4 regions of the Paenibacillus sp. FSL H3-0333 genome follow, and region 4 is predicted to be linked to each of the others. Evidence: riboswitches for the same ligand, from Rfam matches in the RefSeq annotation. Region 4 holds a riboswitch; each other region holds the start of a gene.

Region 1 (7,819 bases), 2.3 Mb from region 4:
CATACGCCACCTCTCCACCGGCCTCCGGGCTTAACAGCCGCAGCATCAAGCGGAGTGTTGTGGATTTCCCGCAGCCGCTTGGTCCAAGAATCGAAATGAACTCATTGCGGTATACATCAAGGCTGACCTTATCCAGCACAGGCACGTTGCCGAAAGAAAGAGAGCAATTGCGCAGGGAGAGCATGGTTTCCCGGGTACCGGGATGCCGCGCGGCGGCAGCATCCAGCTGTGCTTTGATCGCTGTTGTCATTATCGGGTCCCTCCTTATTTCAAAAACTCGTTGGTGAACAATCCGCCGGTGTCCTGTTCCTTTTTCACAAAGCCCAGCTCGACCAGATTCTTCTGCAGTGTCTCCCAGGACGCCTCGTCCATTGAGCCCAGCGGGAGCTTTTCCGGATCTAGCAGCGGAATGCTGGCCTTCATCATATTGACCTCATGCTTCAGATCCAGCTTCTCGCCATACTTCAGTCCGAATTCCGCCGCCTCCTCCGGATGCTTTACTGCATAATCCCAGCCCTGCATAGAGGCCTGTACGAAGCTGGCGACCATCTCCGGGTCCTTCTTGATGATAGACTCCGTAGTGAACAAGGTATCGGCATAGAAATTGATGCCATAGTCGTTCGGGTCGATAATATTTACTTCCTTGCCCTGCTCCTCTACAGCCAGCACTTCATTAATGACATAGCCGGGCCAGGCCTTGACCTGACCGGTCAACAGCGGACTCAGATCGTATTTGACCGGCATCTCTTCGATTTGCGAAGGGTCGATACCCGCGCTTCTCTCCATGGCCCGGAAGGTCAGCTCTTCGTTGCCGCCCAGCTTGATGCCTACCTTTTGCCCGACAAGATCCTCCATCGTCTGGATCCCGGACTCCTTGAGCGTGAACATGACGAACGGGGTTTTGCGGTAGATCGCAGACAACGCTTTGACCGGAACGCCTTTCTCTCTGGCGATGACAACCTGGTCGGCACCCGTAACTCCGAACTCCTCACTGCCGGAAGCCACCATCTGCACAGCCGGGAAATCCGAGCCCCCCGGGCGGATCTCAACATCCAGCCCCGCTTCTTTATAGAAGCCTTTTTCCACCGCGGTATAAAAGCCGGCAAACTGCGCCTGGTGAATCCACTTCAGCCGGAGCACTACTTTCTTCAGCTCGCCCGAGCCTTCCGCTCCCTGGCCTTCGGCCTTACCGGCTTCCGTATTGTTACCGCAGGCAGTCAGGAGCAGCATTAGCGAGGTTAACAGCATCAGCGCTTTCGTTCTGGACTTGTTCCACATAGTTATTCCCCCGTTATGAATGATTTAGTATTGCTCCAGCGCACGCAGCACCGCTTGTGAATCACTTACACTGCCGAACACCCCGCCCTGCATTTGAACCATACTCAGCGCCGCCAGGTGATTCGCTTCATCCGTCGCTCCCGTGCAATCCGCAAGGATCAGACACTCGTACCCACGGTCATTGGCCTCCCGCATCGTGGTGTGTACACAGACATCGGTAGTAATACCGGTCAGAATCAGATGGGTAATTCCTTTATTCTTCAGGATCAGGTCCAGGTCCGTTGCATAAAAGCTGCCTTTGCCAGGCTTGTCTATAATGTACTCTCCGTGGGCAGGCGCCAGCTCCTCAATGATCTGCCAGCCGCGCTCCCCCCGCACGAGGATTCGTCCCGCCGGTCCTTCGGAGCCGATCTCGGCCCCGATCTGGCGGCTGCGCCACCGCTTGTTCGCGGGCAGATCCGACAGATCCGGCTTATGCCCCTCGCGGGTATGGATCACGGTGAAGCCTTCAATCTCCCGGATACGTGCCAGCAGCCGCTGAATGGGCTGAATCGCCCTAGCTGTTAATGAGAGGTCATAACCCATTCTCTCGACGTAACCGCCCTTGCCGCAAAAATCCGTCTGCATGTCGATAATCATCAGCGCTGTCTTCGCCGGGTCCACAGCCCCGTCATAAGGCCAGATGTAAGGTGTTGCTGCAATCTGCATAGTTTATGCTCCTCTCCTGATGTCGCTATCTCTATTAATGTTATATTAGTTAACATTAATTCGCGTTTCCTTGGTATGAGTTAGATTATATTACAATGAATTTGCGATGTCTTCGGTTTTATTACGAAATAATATACTGAATGTTTGTGTTTATTTACATAGTTAACGCATACATAACATCATCACTCGCAATACCGCTTATCAAAAAAGAACACTCCGAGTCTTACCAAGCCCAGGGTGTCCCAACAGTTGAATGCTCACACTTTCCTCCCTCTGCCTCTTCCATAAGCTGTAAGTGCTGGGAAACCAGTTTTTTTGTCGAAATAGAGCTGCATATTTCGAGTTTTTTGATAAATAGGCATAATATAGTTGAAAAATAGCTCTTTAAGTACTAGAATTAAGCTTGTTTGCAGAAGTTAATGACGCGTAAGAACTATTTATGACTCTTTTTGTCGATTACAGTCGACCATAACTCCCCACCTCTACAGGATGTATGTCATTGATCTATTTCTAAAGGCAAACTCCCCGAAAGGGCAGGACGCAAAGCTATGGGCCTAAGAACGCCGGAATCTGCGTTTACGGTTGCCAGGCTGCCAATAGAGACCACTTAAGCCAGCTGCTCAGGAGGGGAAGCCTCCCAGGCTTGATGATGTTCTTTTTCTGTACGAATTGCCATTGATCATACGAAAAAGTGAGGTTACAACCATGCCGCAGCAGGATATCGAACCAAGCCGATATGAATTCGTAGAGTCCCTGATGCTCGAACGTAAAGGTCTCCTGGATTCATTCTCTGTGGAGGGCCGAGCTTCTGACGGGACAACTGGAGATAAGAATGGAATTATCCTCGTGCAGGACAACCAGATATTCATTACTCCCCCGCTCCCCGGAGGTGCTCCCGCCCGCATTTCTGCGGTCCACCCTGTTGTCCTGAAGATCAACTGGAAGACCGTTACAGAGCCAACTGAGGTGACCAGAGCGGATTATATCACTTGGGAGATCTGTGAGAAGCCGCAATATGAAATTACCGTATCGCCTGACAAGCTCAAGGTCCACTTCACTTTATACCGTGCAGAGAAGTACGCCTGGAATCTGGTCAACTGCCCCGCCGCCTTCGAAGCGGTCGTCCGTGCCCAGCCCAATCCGGCGATGCTGCTGTCCACGCTCACCATAGAACAGATTATCGCCTCACTGGACAACCGTTTTATTCTGCGCAACCTGAACATTCCCGCCCTGTACGCGGAGCTGGAGAACCCTACATATCTTCCCGTATGCATCGCTGAAGGCAGATCCCCGCTGCCCGGCAAGGAAGCCCGGCTGGAATTCCTGCTGCCTGAGCATACACTGGAGGGGAACCGGATGCTTCAGGGACAGGGAGCCCGGGGTCAGAAGCCTGCGGAACCCTTGGAGTATCTCCGTTTCCCGGGAGCCCCCTTTGCCTTTGCAGGCGAAGTCTTCGCCCGCAAGCTGCCGCCGGAAGAAGGCATTCCCGGCCTCGACACAGACGGAAGGGTCCTGCCCCCTCCCCCGCCGCAGGATATCTACTTTGCTGCCGGTAATCATGCCAAGCTCCTTCCCTGTGGTAATATCGTGGCCCGGCATACCGGCAGACCCCGCATCTGCGGAGGAAACGGCAGCGTCCGGATATGTGACTTCCCTCCGGTCAGTCTTCTGGCCAGAGAGATGACAGATCCTGCGGGCGATGTTATGTTCGCAGGTGACATCATTGTACCGGGAGATCTGGAAGGACCTGTACGAATTGAAGCCCTCGGGAATGTGTACGTCTATGGCGATATCCGCCAATCTACAATTATAGCCACCGGCAGTATTTACGTTAGCGGCCAGGTCACCGGCAGCGGCCTGTACGCCGGACACGCCGGGGTAATGCAGCATCGTCTGCACAGCCTCGCATGCCTGCTGCGGACAGAGACGGACGGACTGCTTGAGGCAGCGCGCCAGCTGGCCAAGAATGTGGAATCCCGCCAGCAATCCGTGAATTACGGCCTGGTAGTCATGCTGCTGCTGGAGGATAAATACAGCCACTTGGGCAGCCTGATCCGTGATCTTCAAGCTGCGCTAAGCCGTATGAACGGGGCGTTCGGCTCCGGCACGGACCAGCTCTGGCAGATGCTTGAGGTATTCGCCCATCCGGGACAATTCACCGGGTACATTACTGACAGTGTACTAAGCCGCTTCTCCAGGCTGCTGCTTAAGCTGGGTGAGGAGATTGAGCTGCTCCAGGAGGAGCATGCGGTGATTAATCTCGCCCGGTCACAGGACAGCCGCCTGGAGTCCGGCGGCAAGCTGCTTGTGCGTGATTCCTGCTAAGACTACTACTAGATGAGGAGAAGTTAGAACATGCGATATAACCGTCTGGGCAATAGCGGCCTGCAGGTGTCCGCCCTGGGTCTTGGAACCAATTCCTTCGGCAAACGGGCAGATCAGGAGACCTCGGTCCGCATTCTGCACACCGCTATGGATCAGGGCATCAATTTCATCGATACCGCCAATATCTATGCCGGATCTGAATCGGAGCGGATCATCGGCCTTGCGCTTGAAGGCAAACGCCATAACGCAGTGCTGGCGACCAAAGCCGGATTGCCGAAGCATGAGGGACCCGGTGGCAGCGGCTCTTCGCGCCATCATCTGATGCAGGAGCTGGAGGGCAGCCTGCGCCGGCTGAAGACCGACTATGTGGATCTGTATCAGATTCACACCTTCGATCCCTACACACCGCTGGAGGAAACGCTGCGTACGCTGGATGATCTGATCTCCGCAGGCAAGGTGCGCTATATCGGAGCCTCCAATTATGCCGCCTGGGAGCTGATGAAGGCGCTTGGAATCAGCGAAGCCCGGCACTTCGCGAAATACATCTCTATCCAGTGCAGCTATTCGCTGGCTGACCGCACGCCCGAAGCGGAGCTGCTTCCGCTCTGCCTGGATCAGGGTCTGGGCATCATCCCATACTTCCCTCTGGCGGGCGGCATTCTTACCGGCAAATATACTGGCAGCAGCAAAGCCCCTGCCGGCTCCAGAGCAGAGACCGATCCGAACTTCCGCCGCTTCCTTACCCCGGAGCGCATCTCGCTCGGGGAGCAGGTTCAGGCCATTGCGGAGGGACTGGGCACCTCACCTGCAGCTCTATCCCTGGCCTGGCTGATGAACCGGCCCGCCGTCTCCACGGTGATTGTCGGTGCAACTACAGTAGAGCAGGTACAACATAATCTGCAGAGTCTCTCCGCTTCAACGGATGCGGGAATACTTGAGCAGCTTGACCAGGCCAGCGCCGCCTTCCGCACCAGCGAGCCGTTTGCAGTCTACCGGCTGCCGTAAGCGCTGACGGTGACGTTCATATCCATATACAAAAGCGAGCCCCCTTATACGGAGACTCGCTTTTGTGTATTTTGGCTAATGCTGAAGCTGTATTGTATTATACCGCAGCAATAAACCGCTCCATGTCTTCCTGTACGGTAGTAATACCGCCGATACCGAAGGTATCTACCAGAACCTTAGCTACATTAGGCGACAGGAAGGCCGGAAGTGTAGGACCCAGGTGAATGTTCTTCACGCCCAGATGCAGCAGCGCCAGCAGTACAATCACCGCTTTTTGCTCATACCAGGCAATGTTATAGGAGATCGGAAGATCGTTGATGTCTGCAAGACCGAACACTTCCTTCAGCTTAAGCGCTATAACCACAAGAGAATAGGAGTCATTGCACTGGCCGGCATCAAGCACGCGGGGAATTCCGCCGATATCGCCAAGCGCCAGCTTGTTATATTTGTATTTGGCACAGCCGGCGGTCAGGATCACCGTATCACTCGGCAGCTCTGCTGCGAAGTCGGTGTAATAATTCCGGCTCTTCATCCGCCCGTCGCAGCCGGCCATGACGAAGAATTGCTTGATGGCGCCGCTCTCTACCGCTCCAACCACCTGATCCGCGACATTCATTACAGCCGCATGCGCGAAGCCGCCGATAATCTCGCCTGTCTCAATCTCCACCGGAGCGCTGCAGCTCTTGGCCTGCTCAATCAGCGCCGAGAAATCCTTCTCTCCGTCCGCGCCTGCCGCGATATGCTGAATTCCCGGATACCCGGTGTTGCCTGTCGTGTACAGCCGGTCTTTGTAGCTGTCCTTCGGCGGCACAATACAGTTCGTAGTCATCAGAATCGGACCATTGAAGCTGGCAAATTCCTCATTCTGCTTCCACCATGCATTGCCGTAGTTGCCTACGAAGTGGCTATACTTCTTGAAGGCCGGATAGTAGTGGGCCGGCAGCATCTCACTGTGCGTATACACATCCACTCCGGTACCCTCGGTCTGCTTCAACAGCGCCTCCATATCCTTGAGGTCATGACCGCTGATCAGAATACCAGGGTTCGTGCCTACCCCAATATTGACTGTGGTAATCTCCGGATTGCCGTAGGCTGCGGTGTTCGCACGGTCAAGCAGCGCCATCACATCCACGCCGAACTTGCCGCATTCCAGCACCAGAGCCGTCAGCTCACCGCCGCTTAGATTGTCATCCAGTGCTGCAGCCAAGCCTTTCTCCATAAAAGCATGTGCTCCTGCTTCATAGAAGCCCAGTACCGCAGCATGCTCCATGTAAGCAGCCATTCCCTTCAGGCCATAGGTCAGCAGCTCGCGCAAGGAACGGATATCCTCATGCTCCGTAGCAAGCACACCGACGGTTGCCGCCTTGTCCATCAGCTCTTCATCAGTCACTGCATTCCAGTTCGCTGCGTCATGCTCCGACAAATAGGCCATCACTCCGGCATCAGCCACTCTGCTGCGCCACAGATCCCGCAGGGCCAGTCCTTCCCGGACCTTCGCGTTGAAATATTCCGGCACAAAGTTAGCATTGGTAATCGTAGCGAACAAGCTCTCTATGATAAATTTCTCCGTCACCGGATCAGTAATCCCCAGCTCACGCCCGCTGCGCGCGAAGATGGCGATGCCCTTGAGTGTATACACCAGAAGATCCTGCAGCTTAGCTACCTCACTGGTCTTGCCGCACACCCCCTGAATCGTACAACCCGTCCCCTTAGCTGCCTCCTGACACTGGAAACAAAACATTTCGCTCATTACCTGATCACTCCTTATCATTAATGGAATCGCTCTGTGCCTCGCCTTTACAGTTACCAATAATTGTAGTAGACTTTCGTCTATCAATCGGTAACGAATGTTACCAATCACAACACATCGGGAGGAAAAGTATGAGACCGGAGCCCGCTTCGCTGCAATCCTGCCTGCTATTTCGCGGAAAGTCCGCAGATGAGATCGAACAGCTGCTGCATACACTGGCTTACGCTGTCAGCTCCTACCATAAGAATGCGATTATTCTGGCAGAGGGTGATCCGGCGGACCGGCTTGGGATTCTGCTCTCCGGCCGCATTGAGGTGCAGAAGACACACCCTACCGGCAGCAGTGTAACCATCGCCCACCTGAAGGAAGGGCAGACCATAGGCGAAGCTGTATTATTCCGCAGGAATAACACCGTGCCCGCCACCGTCACAGCCACTGGCCCCTGCAAGGTGATGTTCATCAGCAAGCAGGAGCTGCTGAGATTATTCGCGGCCGACACCGATATCCTCACCCGCTTCATCGAGAATCTGTCCGAGCGGCTGGTGCTCGTGAACCGGAAGATCGAGAACCTGTCCGCCGGTCCGCTGCGCCGCCGTATCGTAGACTTCCTGCTGGAGCAGGGAGAGCAGCAGGAGTCCGATCGGCTGAAGCTCCCCTTCAGCCGGAAGGAATGGGCCGAGCATATGAATACAGCCCGCCCCTCCTTGTCGCGGGAGCTGGGATTCCTGCGCGACCAGGGCTGGATCGAATTCA
Region 2 (7,819 bases), 3.1 Mb from region 4:
ATTCATTCGGGAACCAATCTGTGTAGTCATACAACATTTTTGGATTTTGGTCATTTAAATGAGGCGGATGTTGTATTTTCTAGATGAATTTCATGGCACGAAGGAGAAGTCAGTTATACGAAAAGGCATCCGAAGAGCGTAGCCTACACGCTTCATCGGATGCCTTTTAAATCTTAAGGAAAGATTCGATTTGAAAAGTGATCAAGCCGCAGGCTTAGCCTTCGAGCAGCAGGGATTCCGGGTCCTCCAGCAATTCCTTGACTCTGACCAGGAAGCTGACCGCTTCTGATCCGTCCACGATCCGGTGATCGTAGGACAAGGCGATGTACATCATCGGACGGTTGGCCGTGCGCTCCTCATCCAGCGCGATGGGGCGCAGCTGGATCTTGTGCATGCCGAGAATGCCGACCTGCGGGGTGTTGAGGATCGGTGTGGACAGCAGGGAGCCGAACACTCCGCCGTTCGTGATCGTGAAGGTACCGCCCTGAAGCTCGGGCAGGCTGAGCGTATTGGCGCGCGCCTTGGAGGCCAGCTCGCCGATACGCCGCTCGATCTCTGGGAAGCTAAGCCGGTCGGCATCGCGGACGACTGGTACGACCAGGCCTTCCTTGGCAGCTACGGCAATGCCGATGTCGTAATATTTTTTCAGCAGGAGATCTTCTCCGTCGATCTCGGCGTTCAGCATCGGGTAAGCCTTGAGCGCGCCGATGACGGCCTTGGTGAAGAAGGACATGAAGCCGAGTCCGACCTCGTGCTTCTCCTTGAAGGCATCCTTGCGGCGCTTGCGGATGTCGAGAATGGCGGTCATGTCCACCTCGTTGAAGGTGGTCAGCATCGCGGCCGTCTGCTGCGCTTCGACCAGGCGGCTGGCAATCGTCAGCCGCCGCCGCGACATGCGCTTGCGCTCGGTGGCTTTGCCGTCCTCGGCGTGCGGCGCCTTGCCCGCTGCCTGCGGAGCGGGCTTTGCCGGCTCCGGCCGCACGGCCGCCGGAGCTGCTGGCGCAGCGGCCTGCGGCCCCGCTGCGCCATGACCATCCACATCGGCCTGACCGATCCGGCCGATTGGGTCGCGGGCACTGACCTCGCCGAGGTCGATGCCCCGCTCCCGCGCCAGCTTGCGCGCCCCCGGCGAAGCCAGGGCCGCAGTGCCTGCCGCCGCACCTTCGGCGGCGGCTGGAGCCGTTACCGCAGCGGCCGATTCAGCCGCTGCGGCACTTGCGGCAGCAGCAGGCGCGCTGCCGCTCTGCAGTGCATTATCTGCTGCAGGCTTGCCCCCGCTGGCAGCACCTGCCCCGGCGGCGCTGCCGATGATGCCGATGGCTTCGCCAACGGCAACGTTCTCGCCCGCCTGGCGCAGGATGGAGGAGATGACGCCGTCCTCCTCCGCACTGATCTCGAGATTGACCTTGTCGGTCTCAAGCTCGGCAAGCACATCTCCCTGGCCGACAGTGTCGCCTTCTTTAACCAGCCATTTGTAGATCGTTCCTTCGGAAATCGATTCGCCCAAATCGGGTACTTTTATCTCGGACACAGGCCGTACCTCCCCAAATATAGTGGTGTGCGTGATATCGGATGACCGCCTTGCTGTGCTCAGGAAGACGGTACAGGTGCTTGCACTGCAGCATTCAATTTCAGGGCTTCCCGGACAATGCGCCGCTGCTCGAAGCTGTGGACATCTGCGTAGCCGCTGGCCGGACTGGAACGGTCCGGACGGCCGATATACTGGACAGTGACCTTCTGCGGTGCGATGGCGCGCAGCCGGGATTCGGCATACGTCCACCCGCCCATATTCTTCGGTTCTTCCTGCACCCAGACGATCTCCTCCAGAGAGCTGAAGCTGCTAAGGTGAGCGCCAAGCTCGCGTTCCGGGAACGGATAGAGCTGTTCCATGCGCAAAATGTGCAGCCAGGAGAAGTCCTGTCCGCGCGTTGCCTCCAGCTCCGTCTGCAGGTCGATGGCCACCTTGCCGCTGCATACCACGAGGCGCTTCACGGCTTCCGGCTTACTGCCGAGCAGCGGCTCGGGAAGAACCGGCTGGAAGGTGCCCGAAGCGAGGTCCGCTCCGGCTGAGGTGCTGCGCGTGTTACGGATCAGGCTCTTCGGCGCCATGATCACCAGCGGCCGGGCATCCGGTTGTCCGCAGAGCGCGGCCTGACGGCGGAGCAGATGGAAATACTGCGCAGCGCTGGTCAGGTTGGCAACAGTCCAGTTCTCCTCGGCGGAGAGCTGAAGGAACCGTTCCATTCGGCCGCTGGAGTGCTCTGGTCCTTGGCCTTCATAGCCGTGAGGCAGCAGGATCGTCAAATTGCTGCGCTGCGTCCACTTGGCACGGCCGGCGGAAATGAACTGGTCGATAATAACCTGAGCGGCATTGGCGAAGTCGCCATATTGAGCCTCCCAGATGACGAAGGTCTCCGGTGCGAACACGTTATAACCATATTCGAAGCCGAGGACAGAGGCCTCGGACAGCGGACTGTTGTAGACGCCGAAGGAAGCGCCGGAATCACTCAGCTGATGCAGCGGAGAATAGAGTTCGCCGTTCTCGCTGTCATGCAGCACCAGATGGCGGTGGGCGAAGGTGCCGCGCTGTGAATCCTGTCCGCTGAGGCGGATCGGCGTGCCATCCTTCAGGATGGTAGCGAAGGCCAGTGTCTCTGCCAGCGCCCAGTCTACCCGCTCTCCGTCATTCAGCGCATCCTTGCGGCGCTGAAGAATCCGTTCCAGCTTCGGATAGACCTTGAAGCCTGCCGGTACGCGCAGCAGCTCGCGGTTAATCTCCTGCAGACCGGCCAGAGGGAAGGCTGTCGGACGCTGCTGGGGACTGCTGTTATCCAGCGCGACGGCGGTTTTGGACTCCGCATTCTTCTGCTTGCCTTCCTTCATCTGATCGAAGGCCTGCTGGAGGACGCTCTCCGCCTCGGCAATCATGTTCTTCAGATCATCGGCTGTGATTACCTTCTCGCGCTCCAGGCGTTCTGCATAAGCGCGGTACACAGTAGGGTGGTTCCGCACCTTGCCGTACACAATCGGCTGGGTCGTCTCGGGATCATCCATTTCATTATGTCCGTGGCGCCGGTAGCCGATCAGATCAATCAGGAAGTCCTTCTTGAACATATGGCGGTAAGCGCTGGCCAGACGGACTGCGGCAATACAGGCTTCCGGGTCATCGGCATTGACATGCACGACCGGAATCTCATACCCTTTGGCCAGGTCGCTGGCATAATGGGTGGAGCGGGAATCCTCGCTCTCTGTGGTGAAGCCGATCCGGTTATTGACGATAATATGCACGGTACCGCCATTCTGATAACCCTGCAATTTGCCGATATTAAGCGTCTCAGCGACAATACCTTCGCCAGGGAAGGCTGCATCGCCGTGCATCAGCACAGCCATAGCCTTGCTTGTGTTCAGCTTAGGCAGTCCCGGAGCGTTGCGTTCTTCCTGTGCGGCGCGTGTGAAGCCCTCGACTACAGGATTGACGAATTCAAGATGGCTCGGGTTATTGGCCAGCGTGATCCGGGTACGTACGGTCTCGCCTTCGCGGACGGCACGGTCAGCCCCGAGATGGTACTTCACATCACCGCTCCAGCCGTAGGTCACGCCCATGGAGCCTTCTGAAGGGAACAGCTCTTTGTTCGGCGAATGATGGAACTCTGAGAAAATAATATCATAAGGCTTGCCCAGAATATGGGCCAGCACATTAAGTCTTCCGCGGTGGGCCATACCCATCAGGATATGCTCTGCGCCGTCATGCGCGGCAGCCCGCACAATCTCATCCAGCATCGGCACAAGGGCATCATTGCCCTCCAGGCTGAAGCGCTTTTGGCCGACGAAGGTCTTGTGCAGGAAGGTCTCGAAATGCTCCACCTGAACCAGCCGCTTCAGCAGCTCTTTGCGTTCTGTATTATTCAGCGGAGCCGGGGAGGTCATCGATTCCGCCTGGCTGTTGAGCCAGCGCAGCTCGCGTTCATCATGCACATGCCCGAATTCATAAGCAATGGTCTGTGTATAGGCCTGGCGCATTCTGTGGACGGCATCCATCGCGGTATGCACATCCGCAGGGGCATTATCCCAAATCAGCGAAGCGGGCAGGGCATTAAGATCCTCGCGGGTAAGCTCGTAGGTCTCCAGCTCCAGCCATTTGGCCATCGGGTTCGTGCTGCGCTCCAGCGGGTCAATGTCTGCGGCCATATGGCCATATATTCGAATATTGGCGATCAGCTTCGAGGCCTTGACAGCCTTCTTGAGCCACTCGGCATCTGCTGATACGGCAGGCCTTGGTGCCCTCTCGGCATCGGGTGCCAGTGGAGGGGGGCCGGATACGGTGAAGAGATCGCGGTAATGCTGTTCAACAGAAGAGGGGTCCTTGACAAATTGCTCATATCTTTCTTGGATGTAGCCCAGGTTGGGGCCGTAGTATTTGCTCCATACTGTGTCGTTATAGGGCTCTTTGACTGCCATGAATAGGTCCTCCTAACGGATAAACTCCACGCGAGGCATCCAGTGTGCCACTTGGCGGAGCTGCAAATGTTTGCGGTTTCATTCTCACCTTATTGTGCTACTTTCCGGCGGGGTAATCAATTCATACTTTCGGTCAATCCGTTCGCAATTTGGCATGATTCATTACAGTATTCATACGGAACTATCATAAATAGAAAAAACACATATAACAGCCCGTTATACATACAAATGGGTAATTGTCTCTATACGATGTTGCGTGAAGCGGTAAGTCGGGGCGGATGGGGTTCCCTTTAGTATAATTAAACTATTAGCTAGTGTTTGAACTTGGAACTGGAAATATTTATACAAGCCGCTGGCAATTTCAGCTAAGTTTCCTCACATTTTTTCATAAAAAAATTCCAGAAAACGACACACTAATTGCATATGATCTTGTATAATGTTATTGCGGAGAACGGTTTCATCGATTCTTGCCAGATCCTTTCATGATGGAAAGGGTCCAGTAAAAGGTAAACCTGCCGAAAGACAGGGGCACAAAGTCTCGGATCTAAAGTAGAAATACTACAAAGTAGCAATACTACTATGATGGCCGGACTGCCTGGGGACGCGAAAATTCTAGGAGGAGATTTCTTGGATATGTCCAACCAGGGGAATGACGAGCTGCAGGCAGTAGATCTGGATTTAGAATGGGTGCACTTGCTGATGTCTGCCAAGCAGGCGGGGATCGCGGCGGAGGATATCCGCCGGTTTCTAAGTGAGAAGGCGCTCCAGGCGATGTAAGGGCGGTCATCATTGTTCGGATACATACAGAAAAGGCACAGCGTACCGGTACGCTGTGCCTTTTCTGTATGCCGCTTGAAAGGCTGCCTTCGCCGAAGGCGGCCTCCCTGCCGTGCGGAGTCTTCCCTGTGGCATATAATGCTCGTCTAGTTGTCCTTTTGTTCCATGCGCCATTTCTGGTAATCGAGGAATTCCTTGAATTCGCGTTTGCTTATACCGGAGGCCATGGCCTCCTGAACCAGCCGGAACCATTCCCCGTCCAGAGCCTGTTCTTCCGTCTCTGCCAGTCCGCCATACAACAGTGCATGAATGGATACCTGAAGCGCGTCAGCGATTTTTTCGATGAATTGAATGGAGGGGTTGGATTGAATGTTCCGTTCCACATTACTGAGGTATGATTTCGCCACATCAGCCTTATCGGCAAGCTCGGATAACGAATAGCCCTTCTCCAGCCGGAGTTTGTGGATGCGGCTTCCCATAGTATCTGACACGATTACAACGCCCTCCGTACTTTTTTTGGTGAAAAATAAGAAGTTATATGCTTCGCGATATACATTCTCCTTATCCTTCTCGTTGAAACGGTACCGCCCGTTCAAAGGCCGGCAAAGCCGTTTTCTCTTGTCAGTATAACAAAAATCCGCAAAACGGACAAAAATCTTGAACCCGGCAACGGGGAAAAAGAAACGGCATACCCGGCCCGGATGAGGGAGGATATGCCGTCTTGATGGATTGCTAAAACGCTGCCTTCCTAATAAAAGGACGGCAAAGCCATGTTCACTTGTATAGGCCGGCCCCTGATCTACTTGGCTTCTCCCACTCCTTGAAGAGCATCGAAGGTCCAGTTCAGCGCTAAGCCGTCACCCTGGAAAATGTTCTGATCGAGCGTGTTGTCTACGAATTCGAAGGCGATCTTGAAGGTCTTGGACCCGGCGGCGGCAATCCCTCCTGGCAGTACACCTGCTGCTACGAGATCGTAGCTGGGGGTGTTTTTCAGATCCTTCAGGGAGATCTCGGACAGCACATGACCGCTTAGTGAACCGCCGGTGTACGTATTATCCAGGAGCTTGACCTTGAAGTGGTCTCCGAGATCCTGGCCCGCGTTATCGCCCTTGGCATCGGTCACGGTGTAAGTGGTGGCAAGCTTGAGGAATTTGATATCCAGTGTGCCGTCATTGGACAAGGTGAAGGTGCGGACGGTGTAGTCTCCCGGCTTCAGATTCGTCAGTGCTACCGGAGTATTGAAGGAAGAGCCGAGCTTCAGCGTACCCGCTGCGAAGGTTGCCGTGCTGGTAGCTGTGGAGCTGAAGTAAGCGAAGGTGCCCCCGCCGATTAAAGACAAGCCCAGTGCTGCCGATGCTACGCCAAGACCCAATGTTTTTTTGATACCCATCATTTATTTCCTCCTCGAATGGTTTGTTTTTGTGGAATTATTTGAGCGTGCCTTTTTCCTGGTTGGCTTCGAAATTCAGAGTCAGTGCAAGCGTGTCGCCCTGATAATAGTTCTGCGGCTGGAGGGTCTCCTTGAAGGCGAACTGGATGGTCAGGTTATCCGAGGTACCGGCTTTGATGCCGGACTTCTCTCCGCCTAAGATCGCTCCGAGAATTCCCCGGGCCACCAGATCGGGACTCTCCTGCTCCAGATCGGCCAGCGAGATGACCAGGAGCGGCGATTCCTTCTTATCCTTGTTCACGAGGAAGGTCACAATAATATCATCCTTGAAATTATGGGAGCCGTTGTCTCCCTGGGCGTCTGTAATGGCCGATGAGGTGCGCAGTACCACTTTGGGAATATTGAGCGTCCCGTCATTTTTGAGCTTGAAGTCCCGTAAGACGGTATCGCCCGGCTTGAGATTGCTGAGATTAACAATGACGGAGGGATCAGATTGTAATGATAGGGTTCCGTTGTTAAAAGAAGCTGAGGAAGTAGAAGTGCTGCTGAAGTAAGCGAAGGTGCCTCCGCCGACCAGGGTTAAGCCTAATGCTGCCGATACAACGCCGAGACCTAATGTTTTTTTGACGTTCATTTGTTCATCCCTCTCTTTTGAGTCTGCTTTGTGCATAGCCGGTGCTTCCGGCAAGCTGTATTGTGGCTCCGCGTTTCGTAAACGGGAGAGAACAATTGATCATTGTACGAGGTCAGTCAGAGTATCCGGCCCGCCGCTGCTGGCTGCGGATGACGGGGCGTTCTTCTTTTCCAGTGCCGCAACGGCCTTCCAGGAAGAATACAGCGCGTAGAGAAGCAGGAGCAGTCCGGGAATAATCATCAGCACTACGCTTCCGGCTTTGGAGACTGCGAAGCTCATGGCATAGCCCACATAGGGGACGGTCACGCCGGTGTACTCACCGACCACATTCGTGGAACTGACGGCTGCGGTGTCGGCTGAATCATTATTGTCGCCCTTGGTGGTGTAGCTGGCTTCCCCCAGAGCACTGTTCAGCTCGGCATCGACCACGCGGTGGGTAATCAGAATGTTATCGGGATTCAGAAAAGTGATCACATCGCCCTTCTGGAACCGGGTCATGTCCCCGCCCGGCTTAATGGCCACAATGGAACCGGTCTGGATGCCGGGCTCCATGGAGCCGG
Region 3 (7,819 bases), 4.5 Mb from region 4:
AAATAACCGCCTGCGCGCGCTTTACGCCCAATAATTCCGGACAACGCTTGCCCCCTACGTATTACCGCGGCTGCTGGCACGTAGTTAGCCGGGGCTTTCTTCTCAGGTACCGTCACTCCGGTAGCAGTTACTCTACCGGACGTTCTTCCCTGGCAACAGAGCTTTACGATCCGAAAACCTTCATCACTCACGCGGCATTGCTCCGTCAGGCTTGCGCCCATTGCGGAAGATTCCCTACTGCTGCCTCCCGTAGGAGTCTGGGCCGTGTCTCAGTCCCAGTGTGGCCGTTCACCCTCTCAGGTCGGCTACGCATCGTCGCCTTGGTGGGCCGTTACCCCACCAACTAGCTAATGCGCCGCAGGCCCATCCCCAAGCAGCAGATTGCTCCGCCTTTCATTCTCTCCTCAGGAGAAAAAAGAAATTATCCGGTATTAGCTACCGTTTCCGGTAGTTATCCCAGGCTTGAGGGCAGGTTGCCTACGTGTTACTCACCCGTCCGCCGCTAAGTCTGAAAGGAAGCAAGCTTCCTCTCAAACTCCGCTCGACTTGCATGTATTAGGCATGCCGCCAGCGTTCGTCCTGAGCCAGGATCAAACTCTCCAAATTGGTATTTAGAAAGAGCGATTGCTCATTTTGAAACATCTGACGAGAATTTACATTCTCATTTTTGGATCTCACCGAAGTGATTTCCAGATACTCACTCGTTGTTCAGTTTTCAAAGATCAAGCTCGTTGTTAGTGTCGATGTCATCGTCACCAGCAACTCTTATAATATATCACGTCCATCTGAGCAATGCAAGCTTTATTTTTGAAATCACTTATTTAAGTAATCTCTCATTTCCTTTGCCGCTCCAACAACGCTTATTTATAATAACCTATCCTTCTATTAAAAAGCAACCTTTATATAAATAAAAATAACCCGCTTAATGACTAAGCGGGTTATTCTCAGATAATGCTATAGTTACAGCTATTCTTAGTAGAATTTCGCTGCAGTATATTTGCTTGCTGATTTGATCAGTTCAGTTGATGCTGTTTTCTTACCCAGACCTGCATCCACTGTAGTATCAATCGTCACCCATTTGCCATTCAGGAACACTTCGTTCCAGGCATGGTATGAAGTTACATAGCTTGTATTCCCCATAACCAACTTGGTTGGAATCCCTTCACTGCGGAGCATAGTAGCGAACAAGGAAGCGTAATCGTAGCAGATACCCTTATTGGTAGCCAGTGTGTTGTCGTTGTTCGGAATATAATCTGTGCTTACGCTGTTGGCCAGAGAGTAGTCATATTTCACGTTAGCTACGATGTAATTGTAGATAGCCTTAACTTTGTCTGCATCTGTGGTCAGACCCTTTGTAAGCTGTGCTGCCTTTTGAACGGATTTATCGGAAGAACTCCACTTTACATTCTGTACAGAGCTCAAATATACGGCATTCACATTGCTCATTGAGAGAGATACAGTCTCGGAAGATAGTACCTTGTATTTGTTACCGGTAGTATTCTCAAGAACGGAGACCTTGTAAGAGCCATTACCTTGTTGCAGCGGGAACGTCTCGGTCGGTTTGGAAGTGTATAAGTTGTAAGTATAGCTGTTATTGTCCTTGGTAATCATGAGCTTCATCTTCTTGTCTTTAGGAACATCGTACGAAACCCCGATAACCCCTTGATCAAGTTGTCCAACATTTAACCAGCTTGAATCTGCATTAGCAGCTTGAGCAGTGCCTGTCTGCACGGAAGTGACGATCACAAAAAGTGTAATCAGCATTAAATAAAACTTCTTCATGGATAAAACCCCTTTCGGTAGCTGGCTGCCATTCTTACGGGAAGGCCCTTTAGCTTTGCGTCCCTACCTTTCGATAGGTTTGCCGTTATCGTATAAGCTTTATCTGTCCAATCTACTGCCACATAATGACAGATTCAGAATGAAAACAAACAAAAAAAGCCTCTTCATTCGGTAACTGGCTGCCATCCATGACGGGAAGGCCCTGTAGCTTTGCGTCCCTACCTTTCGATAGGTTTGCCGTTATCGTGTATTAGCTTTCATAGTTATAGCTTACCATATCTCAATCTATTAGCAAGACCCAAATCACTAGATTCCCGCAAAAATAGACTAAAATTTTATGTTTTTTGACCTTTCTCAGCATTGTCCTATGACAATCAGGTCAACTTTGCATGAATGATGAGTCTGTGGGTAGGGTTGACAAGCGGATCACAGGTAATGAGGGTCAGAATCTTATCATCATCCTTACCCTTCAGTACTGAAATATCGGTAGGCTCTACAATAGATACATCATATACAACATATTTGTATTCCTGTCCGCTTGTAATAACAGTAATGGCATCCCCTTTACCGACCTCATCCAGTCTGTTGAACAGCCGCCCTGCCGTTCTTGACCGATGTGCCGCAATCGCTGCATTGCCTACCGCGCCAATCGGAGCTGTCTCCTTCATATGCGCGGCTGCATGCTTCATATTGGTCTTGGTGGCGCCCTCCAGTACAGGCAGCTTCAGATCGATTTTATCGATTTCAATAATAGCGGTGATTTTGCCTCCCACTTCAAGCTCGGGCGCTGTAGTGGGAACCGGCTCTTCCGCACCAGACTCTTCAGCCAGCAGCTGGGTGACTTCCGCATAAGGCTTGCTCAGATCCTGGCTGGCAGGAGCCGTAGCCGAAGGAACGATTTCACTATAGGCCTGTTCAGCCTCTTCCAGCAGCTTCTGCTGCTGACGGTCCTCGTACCATTCGCTTCCTTTGGGGTAGAGCATAATCAGGACCCCGGCAAGTATAATCAAATAGGATAACTTCCGCATGACAATCGCCTCCGCAATATAGAATAAGTGCTTTCCTCCGAAGAATACGGGCAAGATATACGCTCTCTTTAAAATACCCACTTCCGGCTTCCAAAAAAATTAATGATTACTGTAACAAAGGTAACCAGCACCTTGGCCATCAGCACCTGGACGCCCAGCCGATCAGTCAGCAGATGAATCAGCAGCACCGAAATGCCCAGCACCAGCAGATTCAGCACAATAAATCTCACCAGCTGCATCCGGTCAAAGCGGCCATCCCCGCCTCTGTCCCTTCCCTTGAAGGTCACCTTTTTATTCCAGAAAAAGCTATTGGCCGTCCCGGCACTGTAGGAAATAATCTGTGCAGGGGTGTTAAGCATGCCCAGGGAATGCAGCAGGGTAAATACTGCAAAATCAATGAACGTGTTAAGCAGGCCCACCGCATTGAATTTCAGAAATTGGATCATGCCTGCGCGCCAAGCCTTATCTTGCATAATCGCTTGCCTTCCGCGTGTCTTCGGCCTCTGCCTCCGGGTAGCCTCGGGTCTCGCGTACGATATAAAGCGGTCTATCCTTAGATTCATCATAGATCCGTCCGATGTATTCCCCGATCACGCCCAGCAGCATCAGCACAATGCCGTTAAACAGCAGGTTCACCCCGACAATGGATGCCCAGCCCGGCACAGTCCAAGAGGTGAAGACTTTCTGGAATAAGACCAGAAACAGGTAGATGAAGCTGGAGAAGGACAGGAAGAAGCCGACATAAGAGGCGATTTTGAGCGGCTTGTGCGAGAAGGAGGTGATTCCGTCGAGCGCAAAGCGGATCATTTTTTTGAGCGGATATTTCGTCTCCCCGGCGAAGCGTTCCTCCCGCACATATTCCACCATGGTCTGCCGGAAGCCGACCCAGCTTACCAGCCCCCGTACATAACGGTTCTTCTCCTTCAGGCCGCGCAGCACATCGCAGACCTTACGGTCGATGAGCCGGAAGTCCCCGGTATCTGTGGGAATCTCCACACTGGTCATGCTGCTGAGCAGACGGTAAAAGATTTTGGCTGTCACCTTCTTAAAGAAGGTCTCTCCGTGGCGCTTCAGCCGCTTGGCATAGACTACCTCATAGCCTTCCTTCCACTTGGCGATCATCTGCAGGATGACCTCCGGCGGGTCCTGGAGATCTGCGTCAATCACCACAACAGCCTGGCCTTCAGCATAATCCATACCCGCCGTAATCGCCACCTGATGGCCGAAGTTACGGGAGAAGTCAATCAGCTTGACATGCTCATCCCTATTACTGATTTCGCGCATAATCTCAGCCGTACGGTCCCGGCTGCCGTCATTGACGAACACGAGCTCATAGGAATCCCCGCACTCATCCATTACTTTTTTGAGCCGTTCGTAGGTTATCTGAATGACTTCCTCCTCATTATACATGGGCACAATTACACTATATCTGGCCTTCACAAGGGTTCCTCCTCAATTTATTGTAAGCCACAGCTTCCTTGATGCGCTTCATCAACATCAGCTTTGAGCAACTATGCGGCTCTTACAGTTCCCCTCCTAGAATACCCAGGAAGGGAACCAGCGAAGTACATGAATGATATAACTGCTGTTCACCTGCATGCCGGACAATACCGGATAGAACATTACAAACAGAATGGCGGCGGCCGCAACATAGGCGTACCGCAGATATTTGGCACCCTGGAACCTGCCGTCAAGCAGCTTCAGGATGTACACAATAGATAGAATCATAAACGGCACCATCGCAAAGTAATGGTACAGGAAGGTCTCACGCGGCACAAGCATCCACGGAACATATTGTGAGAAGAAGCCGATCCAGATCATATACAGGCTCTTGTCCCGGCGCTTCAGGGTGAACCATACAGCCGCCAGCATCGTGAAGATTCCTGTCCACCAGATCAGCGGATTGCCCATCGTTACTATGCTGCTCGCCTTGCCTGCAGGCAAGCCTTCGCCGCCGCTGAAGAACCACACCGGACGCTTCATGAACGGCCACTCCCACCAGGAGGAGGCGAACGGATGTGTAGCTACAAGCTGACTGTGATAGTTGTACATATTCTTCTGGGCATCAATCAGCCCCTTAACGGTGAAGCCCTCTGCCGACGCAGATAGTGAAGGAATGAAGGACAGGCTGTATATGATTCCCGGAATGATGACGAAGAATCCGATGCAGCTAGCCAGCGTGATGATCGTGTTCTTCCAGAAGGACTGATCTGCAGTCCGGCAGGCGGCTTTGAGCTCCTGACCGCTCAGCTTGCCTTCAGCCAGCAGGCGTCCGGCAGCCTTGTATTCTCTGTAGCGTTCAATGAGTACCAGCGCAAGCATAATAGCAAGTCCTGCGCCTCCGTAGATCACGATCCACTTCGAAGCAACCCCGATGCCGAAGAACAGGCCGGACCAGAACAGCGGAGCCAGTGTGGTCCGCAGCGGCACCCGGTAGAAATTCATCGTGAAATACCGCTGCATGAAATAGAACATCAACATAATGAAGAATACACCGTACACATCGATGGTCGATATCCGCGTCTGGGTGAAATGCATGAAGTCCAGAGCGAATAATCCCGCTGCCAGTGCAGCATAGGTGGTCTTACGGAACAACCGAATCGCCATGATATAGATCAGCGGCAGCATCGCAATCCCGAACAAGGTGCCGATGATCCGCCACCCGAACGGATTGACGCCGAACAGCTCCATCCCTACCCCGATCAGCAGCTTGCCAAGCGGCGGATGCGTGTTCTCATAAGGAACAATATTATGATAATGCTCATAAGCCGTACGGGCATGATAGATCTCATCAAAATACGTACTGTTCATGAAATTAGAGTTCTTGGGAATGACGGACTGCTCGTCAAACAGATTGGCCGGCGTTCCTCTTTTAGCTGCTGCTCCCGAATCGGGTGTCACGCTTGCTATCGTCAGAGGAACCTCCGGTGCCCCCTGCTCATAGAAGGCCATCTCATTGAGGGTGAAGCCTGGAGACGTAACCGAGAGCTTGACATATCTTGCAGATACGTTAAGCGGCTGGCTTTTCCAGATGAAGACATTGCCCACATCCTCGCTTACCTCAAGCGGGCTGCTCCAATTATCAGGGGTCTGGCTGAATTCCAGCTGAAACTTCCCTGTTCCGACACCGCCGAACACATTAACCCGCTCCAGTTGATGGGCCTGCCCCAGATCCACATAGAAGCTCTCGCCGCTGGCTGCTGGCTCCCACAGAGTCTCAGGTGCCTTGTTATCTCCCAGATGATAGAGGGCAAGCGCCCCGTATAGCACGGTGATACCGAGCATCCAGATCCAGTCTCTGCGCTTCAGCTTCAGCGGAGAACGGCGCTCAGCAGGGGCAAGCGGCTTGATGCCTTCTGCAAGCAGCAGATCTGCTGCGTACGCCTCCTTGGGGGTAACCGGCTCAGGCAAAAGCTTCGCAGTTCGGCGGATATATACATCGTATCCAATATAGAGCAGATATATCGCAAGAATGATAGTGGTAATAGCTGTAACCAGAACAATGCCGTCAGCCGGCGGATTTCCGCCGGTATTCAGATACGCCAGTGTATAACCAACATTGATGTACTGGGTCAGGGAGAACCCGAGGAACAGGGTCAGGAACCGCCGGTCCCGGCTCTCCATGAAGGCGAATAAGGACAGAATCAGTACCGGATACAAGTAACGCTCATGCATTTTGGTACCGAATACGAAGACAATCGTGATCAGCACCATAGCGATGAAGTAGGACTTGGAGAGATCCTTGCGGTCCTTGGTATTGAAGGAATAATAAGCAGCAAGTGCTACTGCCACCAGGATGAAAATAAAGCCCCATATACGATACGGTATGCCGAGCCAGGTCACATCCAGCGCCGACCACATCGGGTCAGTCAAGGCATACAGATTGAATGCATTCACTGTGGAATACGGATAGGAGGACAGTGTGCTTTTGTAGAGGTTAATGAAGCCTGCAAAACCGCCGTTGTTCCAGAAGAACGGGGCTGCGAGGACAAGGAAAATCCCCAGTCCGTACAGGGCGCCCAGCGCAAGCTGCTTCCAGGCCCGGTGATGGTAGAAGGCAAGCAGCAGCACAGGTGTGAAAATCAGCGCCTGCGGCTTGATTAATGTAGCGACGGCAAAGAAGATCGCTGCACGTACGAAGCGCTTATCGACAACCCCGATCATACTGAGCAGCAGAAAGATGAGGAAAAAGGAATCCGCCTGCCCCCAGGCTGCCGAATCCATCAGCACAGCCGGATTGAACAGGAACAGCATCATCAGCCCCATAGCCAGCCCGGAGCCGAGCCTGGTTCGCGCGCTCTTATAGATAATCCAGCCAAGCACCAGATCCGAGAGCATCGCAGGCAGCTTGAAGAGAACCGTCTCGGCACCTGACCCGCCCGCAAAGTTAAACAATCCGCGCAGCAGGCTAAGCAGGTATAGCACATATAAGTACCCCGGCGGGTAATCGGCGAAATAACCTTCCTCATAGAATTTGCCCGGTCCAAGGTCGGTCAGACGCTGGCCCCAGGCCATGAAGGTGTTCATATCATTCTTATAGCCCTGTGCCGTAAGGCCGATCCAGATCCGCAGGATGAATGCCGCTCCAAACAAAACGTACAGCCAGCGGGTGTAGATTACATCCTCCTGTCTCAGCAGACGCTCACTGCGGAAGGCTCTTGTGTACAGAAAAGCAAAGAACAGGCAGAATACTCCAGAAAGCAGCAGCAGCTTGGCCGGAGACACCTTATGCGGCACTTCCTCCGGCTTGCTTCCGCCGTCCGCATCTGCCGGGGGAGCCTGGGCGCCGCTGTCCAGTGAGATGATATTCGATCCCTCCGGTACTGTATCCAGCTTCTCTACGGACAGATCATCGAAATAGGCCTTACCCTGAATCAGATTGGCATAGCCGCCCAGCGCAGCGCCGATTCCGATCTCGGTCTGCTCCTTGCCGGTCTGGCCGATGAACTCCAGACGCTGCCATTCACCGCCGGTATCGCTGGTAGCGGGATAACCGCCCCCAATGCCTA
Region 4 (7,819 bases):
CGTCAATATCGCATCCATGCAGGTTGGCCGTACGATCATCGGCGGAGCTGCCATTATGCTCCTGACCGTTGATAAGGGTGTGCCGAAGGAGGTCCTGGTGAAGCTGGCCGGACTGCCGGAGATCAACACCGCTGAGGAGATCATTCTGCTCTAATTCTTATTTCTTCACAAGTGGAAACGGCTTTGCCGTCCTTTTTAAGGACGGTACCGTTTCAGCGAGAAATAGAAGGATAAGTTATCGTGTGCAACATATAAATTCTTATATTTCAATAAAACACTCTTCGGGAGTGCAGGCCCCAGGCCGCGCACTTCCAAAGAGTGTTTTTGCGTTATACTATGAAATCCGGTAAGCTGGCACCTGCCGGCCATCGGTGTCCGTAAAGCCATATTTCCGTGCCAGGTCCCCTACCTTCTGGGGAGTACCAGTCATGGATATCACTTCAGGATCAGCAGCAAGCGCTGCAACTGCCCGTCCGATATAAGCGGTTGATTCAGTGGTCTGAAGCCCCTCCTCCTCCTGCCAGTGCTCCTCATCTGTGCCGAAGCTGTCCAGGACCAGCTCGGTCCGCATCCAGCCGGGAGAGACGGGAATCACCGCGATGCCATCCGCAGCCACCTCTAGGGATAATCCGTAGGCCATGCGCACCAGTGCATTTTTGGACAGATCATAATAGAAGTTCCCCGTGTACTTGTACTCGTCCCAGAAGGTTGTATGGACGATTAATTTACCCGCCCCCGCTCCTTCCCTGCGCATCAGGGGTACAGCATAATAATTAGTCATTAGCTGCGCCCTCACACCCGCAGTGAACATATGATCCCAATGCTGCACCGGCTGCTCCCAGAACGGTTCATTCCCGATAGGGAGAGTATTGCCGCCCCAGACGTTATTGACCAGAATATCCAATCTGCCCTGCTCTGCGCTAATCTGCCGGATTACAGCCTCTGTCTCGCTGTCATTGGTATGATCACAGCGGATCACGGCTCCGTCCCCGCCTGAGCGGCGGATCTCAGCCAGAACCCCTTCAAGCGTTCTTGCCTGTCCCTCCTGCGGCATACCGGCATTCCTGCCCGTAATGTATACATAGGCACCAGCCTTCGCCAGCTCCAGTGCAATGCCTCTGCCCGCTCCCCTGCTCCCGCCTGTTACCAATGCCACTTTCCCTTGCAGATTTGTCATTTGATCCGCTCCCTTTCATCTATCATGCCCGGATTAGATGATCATTTGCGCTAATCCGTACTCTCGTCTAATATATACCTTATACATGACAACCATTGACATATATAAATAATACGTTCAAGGGAGGTTGCAGAATGAGAGCGGATCGCCTGATCACTATCGTTCAACTCTTACAGAGCCGCGGGAAAATCAGCTCCAAAGAGCTGGCGCAAACGCTGGAGGTATCCGAACGTACAATCTTCCGGGATATGGAGGCACTAAGCTTCTCCGGCATCCCCGTGCTGGCGGAGCGCGGCCGGGAAGGCGGCTGGAAGCTGGCCGAAGGCTACAGGAATTCCCTGACCGGAATGAACACCAAGGAGATTGCCGCGCTGCTGGTGCCCGCTGATCCGGCGATTCTGCACGCTTTGGGCATTCAGGAGGAGTTCTCCTCGGCGGCCCGCAAGCTGCAAGCCGTCGCTACCAGACAGCCCGTCACCCCCTTCAGCTTCCTCAGCCAGCGGATTCACATCGACGGAGCCGGGTGGCATCCCTCCGGGGAGACCTATCCCTCCCTATCCGCTTTGCAGAGAGCCTTATGGGAGAACCGCAAGGTGAGCATCACCTATCTGCGCGGGGAGGACACTGCCGAGCGGCTGGTTGCACCGCTGGGGCTGGTAGTCAAGCGCGGAGTCTGGTACTTGGTCGCAGGGCATGACAGCGAGCTGCGGACCTACAGGGTCTCCAGAATCACTGAGGCCAAAGTCACAGATGAGTCTTTTGAGCAGCCGGAGGATTTCCACCTGTCTGAGTACTGGGAGACCTCCACCGCCGCATTCAAGTCTGCCTTGCCCAGGTACCCCTCCAGCCTTCTTGTAAGAGAGCAAACGATGAAGGAGCTGCAGAAGGAGCGATACGTCGCCCTGTTGCACCAGGAGCCTTCTGAGGCCCCGGGCTGGATCAGGGCCGAGGCCGAGTTCAACACGCCGGAGTCTGCGTGCCGGATCGTCCTGTCCCTGGGTCAGGGCATCAAGGTGACAGCACCGCCTGAGCTTGCGGATACGGTTGCTGCGGCTCTGCGTGAAGCGGCAGCATTATACGATTTTTAATAATAGACCAAATGCACTAGTATCCCCTATAATATTACAATACACATTATTATTTATAGGGGGACTTTACATTATGGACTGGATGAACAAGCTGCCGTTGAAACAAAAAATCGTCACCGGATGTTACCTGGTTGCCGCTTTATTCGCTGTCCCTGTCTTAATCACGCTAATCCTCATGGACAGGCTGCTCATCGGCATTATTCTTGTCGCCGTCCTGGCAGCGCTGACTTACCCGCTTGCGCGCTTCATTGAGAGAACGCTTACATCTTCATTTGAGGATATCTCCAATGTGACGCATACGATTGCCAAAGGCGACTTCACCAGCCGTGCCGACGAGAATGGCTCCATGGGCGACATCAGCCGCTCCTTCAACACCATGATTGACAAGCTCAAAAAAATCCTCACCGATGCTTCACAGATTACCCGTCAGGTTATGGACGCCAGCCGCGGGATTGAAGACAAGAATCAGAACCTGAAGTTTGTCATGGCGCAGGTGGCCTCCTCCTCCAATGAACTGGCCCTCGGTGCTAACGAAATCTCGGTGGATATCGCTGATATGACTGAATCGATCAAGGATATCGAAATCAAAGTCTCCAATTATACGAATTCCACCAAGGAAATGAATAAAAGGTCTGTACATACGCTGGAATTGGTAGAACAGGGACGGCAATCGGTGGATACCCAAGCCGAAGGCATGCGCAAGAACATCCAGGCTACCCAGAAGGTGGCGGATACTATCGAAGCCCTATCGCATAACGCACGAGGCATTACGATGATTACCAAGACGATTACCGAAATTGCTGAACAGACCAATCTGCTGTCGCTCAATGCTTCTATTGAAGCCGCCCGTGCAGGCGAGCATGGCCGCGGGTTCGCCGTTGTTGCCCAGGAGGTCCGCAAGCTGGCCGAGGAATCCACCGCTTCAACCAAAGAGGTGTTCGGTCTGGTACGCAGCATCGAAGCGGATATCAAGCAGGCTATCGATAACATCGCCATCAATGAAGAGGTAGTCCAGGTGCAGAATGAGATGATTACGGAGACAGCCAACATTTTTGCTCAAATTGTGCATAGTGTCCAATACATAACCGAGCAGATTGCCTCCTTTTCCGCAGAGAGTGACCTTATGCTGGAGAGCGCGCTCAAGATCTCCGGGGCGATCGAGAATATCTCAGCCATCACCCAGGAGACCGCCGCAGGGACGGAAGAGGTATCCGCAGCGATGAACGAACAGATTCATGCTCTTCAATCCGTAGCTGAGGAGACAGAGAAGATGACCTCCGCGGTCTTCAACCTGCAAAAAACGATTCATATTTTCAAATTTTAACCTCAGCACAAAGAGACACGCCTGCGGAATTTTCTGCGGGAGGTGTCTCTTTTTTTGGGCAAAACAAAGATTGTTATGTAATATTCACAAATTGTTGAAATTGTGCATAAGGGTAAAAACCGTGCTTTGCACTTCTTTACTATAGTCGTTCTATTGTCATAGCTTGTCTATAAGCTAACATCTCACATCACTATTACTTAAGTCCTATCACCGAAATTTGTAATGCTGTATATCTAGTGAATTCTTAATGTTTTGCAGTAAATCAGGAATGTAATGAGTCTTTGTGCTCACTTCCCACATTAACCAACCTAAATAGCCATTTGCATTTTAAGACTTTAGTCTTCCAGGGACAACCATTTTCAAAAGTTTGAAAATCCAAATATTTAGCCATTTTCACTCCTGAATATTCGTCAAATTCCGAGTTTCTTCTCACAGGGGTTATTGACAAAAGAGGAGCAAGGAATATATTGTAAAGGAAAATTCTCCACAAATTCATTTATAACCGCATACCGGCAAAATTCACCGAAAGGGAATGACGCAAAGCCATGGATCTACAGTCTCATTTCTGAAGTGGGATCATGACAGCCAGGTTGCTGAAAAACTGTGAACGCCTTAGGTTTCGCGTTTGATTATGGTGATTCGTGCAACAGACCTGTGCTCCAATGTTGAGTACAGGTTTTCTATTGCTGACGTATACAAATAACAACTTGCGGGGTGGATGTTCTGAAGACAGTTGCAGATTATATGGCGGAAGCATTACGCAATCTGGGAGTCACTCATTCTTTTGGAATCATAGGCAAGTCTATTTGCCCCATCGCTTTGAAAATGGTTGACTACGGTATAGAGTTCATCCCCGGCCGGCACGAATCCAGCTCCGGCTTCGCCGCCGGCGGTTATGCTCTGAAGACCGGCAGTCTCGGGGTAGCCTTCGGCACCTCCGGTCCGGGGGGAACGAATCTGCTCACCGCAGCAGCGCATGCCAAGGCCAATAATCTTCCCGTCCTCTTCATCACCGGACATCAGTCCATCAAGGAGCTGGGCATTCCTCAATGTCAGGATTCCACTTCCTACCTGGCTGATTTGGCGGATATGTTCCGGCCGGCCACCCTCTTCAGCAAGCTCGTTGAACGCGGCGATCACTTCAGCACGATTTTCAACCATGCCCTATCCATCGCCCTCGGTGACCAAAAAGGCCCAGTCCATCTCTGCATTCCGTTTGATGTGCAGACAGAGCGGCTCGCGGAATGCCGGATTGTTCTGCCGGAACGCGAGGGACTAGTCAGTTATCAGAACTATGACCGGGTCATCTCGGCGATTAATCAATCCGCTAGGCCGCTGATCATTGCCGGTAAAGGCGTCAACCGCTCAGGTGCCCATCAGGAACTGGTTCAGCTGGCCGAAACCTTTAACATTCCTGTAGTCACCTCTCCAGGCGGCAAAGGTGCAATAGCTTATGATCACCCGCTCTACCACGGTCCTGTCGGCGTTGGCGGCTCCTCGCACGGCGATGAATTGCTGAACAACAGCGACCTGTTCATTGTTCTGGGCTCTCGTCTGAGCGACATGACCATCTGCAACCTGAAGCCGGAGAATCATCCGCAGCAGCTGATCCAGTTCGATGTAGATCCAACCTTTGTCGGCAAAATACTGTCCTCATCCACCATCGCTGTCGGCGGGGACTTAAGGGACAACCTGGCACTGTATCTTCAGAAGCTGGACCCCTCTACGGTCACCAAGCATGAAATCACAATCTCCAATGCTTACAATGACGAGCTGCCCGTGCTGGCGGGACTCTCTCTAGCTTCGGTAATGAGCACGATGAGCGACTTGATTCCTTACAACAGCAGCGTTTTTGTAGATGACGGCAGCCACGGGTTCAATGCTGTGAAATGGTTCAATGTCCGCAGGCCCGGCAGCTTCATATTCGATGCCTACTTTGCTTGCATGGGCAATTCAATTGGCATGGCGATCGGCGCCAAGACGGCTTCTCCCGGAGAGACAGTCTTCTGCATTACCGGTGACGGCTGTTTTATGATGCTCGGAACTGAAATAAACACAGCCGTTTGCAAGGACATTCCGGTGATTTTCATTGTGGTGAACAATAAGCAGCTGGATATGGCGCTTAAGGGTATGGAGAAAACGACCGGCCGGATTGACGGTACGATCTTCGAGGTTCCGATGGATGCCGTGAAATTCGCCGAATCGCTGGGTGCAGCCGGCTTCCGCTGCGAGACGCAGGAGGAGTTCGCTGCCGCAATCCGCGAAGCTGTGGCACTTAACAAGGCAGCTGTCATTGAGCTGCTGACTGACCGTGATGAAATGCCTCCTACGGCCCACCGCACGCTGGATCTTACGTAAGGAAGCCGTATCCGCACACCTTTTCTAACCTACTATCAGGAGGACATATCGTGAACAAGAACAGCGGACTCGATCATTTCACTGATCTCTCAGGAGATTATGGGGCCAAGGCCCTGGCTCCGATCAAAGAGCATTTTCCGGAATTAGCCGAATATATCATGGGCAATGCCTATGGCGATATTTTTCAGCGGACCACGATTGGCTCTGACTGGAAGGAGATCGCGGTGATCTCGTCGCTGATTACGATGGGACAATATGAACAGCTGGGGGTTCATTATGTAATGGCGCTCCGCGTTGGCATGACCGTCGAGCAGATCAAGGGTGTGCTGCTGCATCTGACCCCTTGCGTCGGTGCCCCCCGGGTGATTTCGGCCTTTAATGTGCTGCTGGATACCCTGGAGGAGATCAAAGAAAAATCTTCATAATTCTACAAATTTCGACTTTTCGATTGCACATTTCAGGATGATCTGGTTATAATGAAGGCAAAATATCCCAAATTCAATTGCGATTTTGTCGAATAGAGTCGCAGGAATAACGTTTTGGAGGTATTGGAAATTACACTTAGGGAGAGATCAACATGGGACAATTTATTTTGAAGACAGATACTGCGAAGAAAGTAATCAATATTGAGCTGGAGGGAACCTTCTCTAACGAGGACGGGCTCAAATCTATACAGGCTTACCAGCAGACCATTAACCCGATCAGCCCTGCTGAATATGCACTAGAGATCGACTGCCGCAAGCTGAATGTAACAGCTCCTGATGTTGTACCGCTGCTTGAAGGCTGCTTCATCATGTTCAAGGCTGACGGCTTCCAGAAAGTGAGTCTTACCCTGGAAAATAACCCGATCCTCAAAATGCAGCTGGCACGCCTGGGCCGCAAAGCAGGACTTGAGAATCTGGAGATCACTTCAACCGTACAAGCTTAATAAATACAATTTAAACCTAAATCAGCCGCTTGAAACGCACAGGTTCATTCATTAAACCGGCTGCTAATGCCGGAAGAGAGTTTTGTAAGAAGCAGATTCGTGAGAAGTATAGCTAACAAAACTTTAGGAGGTCTGTACTATGGCGGGGATTCGCATTAAGGACATTGATATCTACCATCCAGACAAAAGAATCGGCAATGACTTTTTCATACAGCATTTTGACGACAAAGGTATTGATATCCGTGGACTGCTGGCTACTCTAGGCCGTGAAAACCGCTACAGCATCGACAGCCCGGATGAGAATTCCCTGACAATGGCTTTTGAAGCCGCAAGTAATGTTCTGGAGAAGACCGGTCTTACCGGCCCTGACATTGACCTGATCGCTTATGCAAGCCAGACCCCTGAATATATATTTCCTACGAACTCATTGATGATTCACCGCCTGATTAACGGGGCTTCGCATACCATCTGTATTGACAGCAATGCCAACTGTGCCGGAATGACCGCCTCGGTTGAGCAGGTCAGCCGCCAGATGATGGCGAACCCGAGAATCCGCCGCGCCCTGGTCATCGGCTCCGATTACGTGGCACCGCATGCGGACAAAAATGATCCAGTGTATTACGCGAACTTCGGTGATGCCGCTGCCGCTGTTATTCTGGAGCGCGATGAGCATTCGGTCGGCTTCATTGACTCTATCTACCAGACAGACACCTGTGTGTACGGCAACTCTCTGTTCCCGGCAGAAGGCCTGGCTAAGCTCGGACGCACCGGTGTTGCCGCAGGAGAGTTCAATGTGAAGTTCATTCCATTCGATGATTCCATCTGTGTGGATGCTGCTTCCGAATCAATCAACACTCTGCTGAGCAACAACGGGATTGCCCCTGAATCGGTCAAGGCTGCCTGCTTCTCACAGCTGTCTCTTCCGAACATCCAGGCCGTCTCCG

What was found. A riboswitch is a leader RNA that binds a small molecule or an ion and turns the genes downstream of it on or off. The one in region 4 is predicted to bind cyclic di-GMP.
Region 1: linked by a shared signal. The riboswitch ahead of MHH78_RS04315 (flagellar assembly protein A) and the one ahead of MHH78_RS13975 (thiamine pyrophosphate-binding protein) in region 4 are both predicted to bind cyclic di-GMP.
Region 2: linked by a shared signal. The riboswitch ahead of MHH78_RS00455 (anti-repressor SinI family protein) and the one ahead of MHH78_RS13975 (thiamine pyrophosphate-binding protein) in region 4 are both predicted to bind cyclic di-GMP.
Region 3: linked by a shared signal. The riboswitch ahead of MHH78_RS33290 (transglutaminase-like domain-containing protein) and the one ahead of MHH78_RS13975 (thiamine pyrophosphate-binding protein) in region 4 are both predicted to bind cyclic di-GMP.

The regions. Positions count from the first base shown of each region.
Region 1 is NZ_JBBODG010000001.1:947,473-955,291, reverse strand. It holds gene MHH78_RS04330 (ABC transporter ATP-binding protein) at 1-250, opposite strand, end outside; gene MHH78_RS04325 (ABC transporter substrate-binding protein) at 265-1,278, opposite strand; gene biuH (biuret amidohydrolase) at 1,303-1,986, opposite strand; cyclic di-GMP riboswitch class I at 2,492-2,584, shown strand; gene MHH78_RS04315 (flagellar assembly protein A) at 2,692-4,311, shown strand; gene MHH78_RS04310 (aldo/keto reductase) at 4,342-5,316, shown strand; gene hcp (hydroxylamine reductase) at 5,414-7,066, opposite strand; gene MHH78_RS04300 (Crp/Fnr family transcriptional regulator) at 7,198-7,819, shown strand, end outside.
Region 2 is NZ_JBBODG010000001.1:101,740-109,558, reverse strand. It holds gene odhB (2-oxoglutarate dehydrogenase complex dihydrolipoyllysine-residue succinyltransferase) at 215-1,531, opposite strand; gene MHH78_RS00460 (2-oxoglutarate dehydrogenase E1 component) at 1,591-4,458, opposite strand; cyclic di-GMP riboswitch class I at 4,954-5,057, shown strand; gene MHH78_RS00455 (anti-repressor SinI family protein) at 5,092-5,235, shown strand; gene MHH78_RS00450 (helix-turn-helix domain-containing protein) at 5,382-5,714, opposite strand; gene MHH78_RS00445 (TasA family protein) at 6,035-6,625, opposite strand; gene MHH78_RS00440 (TasA family protein) at 6,663-7,259, opposite strand; gene sipW (signal peptidase I SipW) at 7,359-7,819, opposite strand, start outside.
Region 3 is NZ_JBBODG010000001.1:7,654,144-7,661,962, forward strand. It holds rRNA gene MHH78_RS33285 (16S ribosomal RNA) at 1-606, opposite strand, end outside; gene MHH78_RS33290 (transglutaminase-like domain-containing protein) at 973-1,782, opposite strand; cyclic di-GMP riboswitch class I at 1,796-1,876, opposite strand; cyclic di-GMP riboswitch class I at 1,950-2,031, opposite strand; gene MHH78_RS33295 (class D sortase) at 2,157-2,810, opposite strand; gene MHH78_RS33300 (GtrA family protein) at 2,879-3,283, opposite strand; gene MHH78_RS33305 (glycosyltransferase family 2 protein) at 3,273-4,250, opposite strand; gene MHH78_RS33310 (glycosyltransferase family 39 protein) at 4,347-7,819, opposite strand, start outside.
Region 4 is NZ_JBBODG010000001.1:3,202,033-3,209,851, reverse strand. It holds gene serA (phosphoglycerate dehydrogenase) at 1-154, shown strand, start outside; gene MHH78_RS13990 (SDR family NAD(P)-dependent oxidoreductase) at 335-1,177, opposite strand; gene MHH78_RS13985 (helix-turn-helix transcriptional regulator) at 1,312-2,265, shown strand; gene MHH78_RS13980 (methyl-accepting chemotaxis protein) at 2,339-3,589, shown strand; cyclic di-GMP riboswitch class I at 4,091-4,187, shown strand; gene MHH78_RS13975 (thiamine pyrophosphate-binding protein) at 4,334-5,947, shown strand; gene MHH78_RS13970 (carboxymuconolactone decarboxylase family protein) at 5,998-6,372, shown strand; gene MHH78_RS13965 (hypothetical protein) at 6,525-6,875, shown strand; gene MHH78_RS13960 (3-oxoacyl-[acyl-carrier-protein] synthase III C-terminal domain-containing protein) at 7,015-7,819, shown strand, end outside.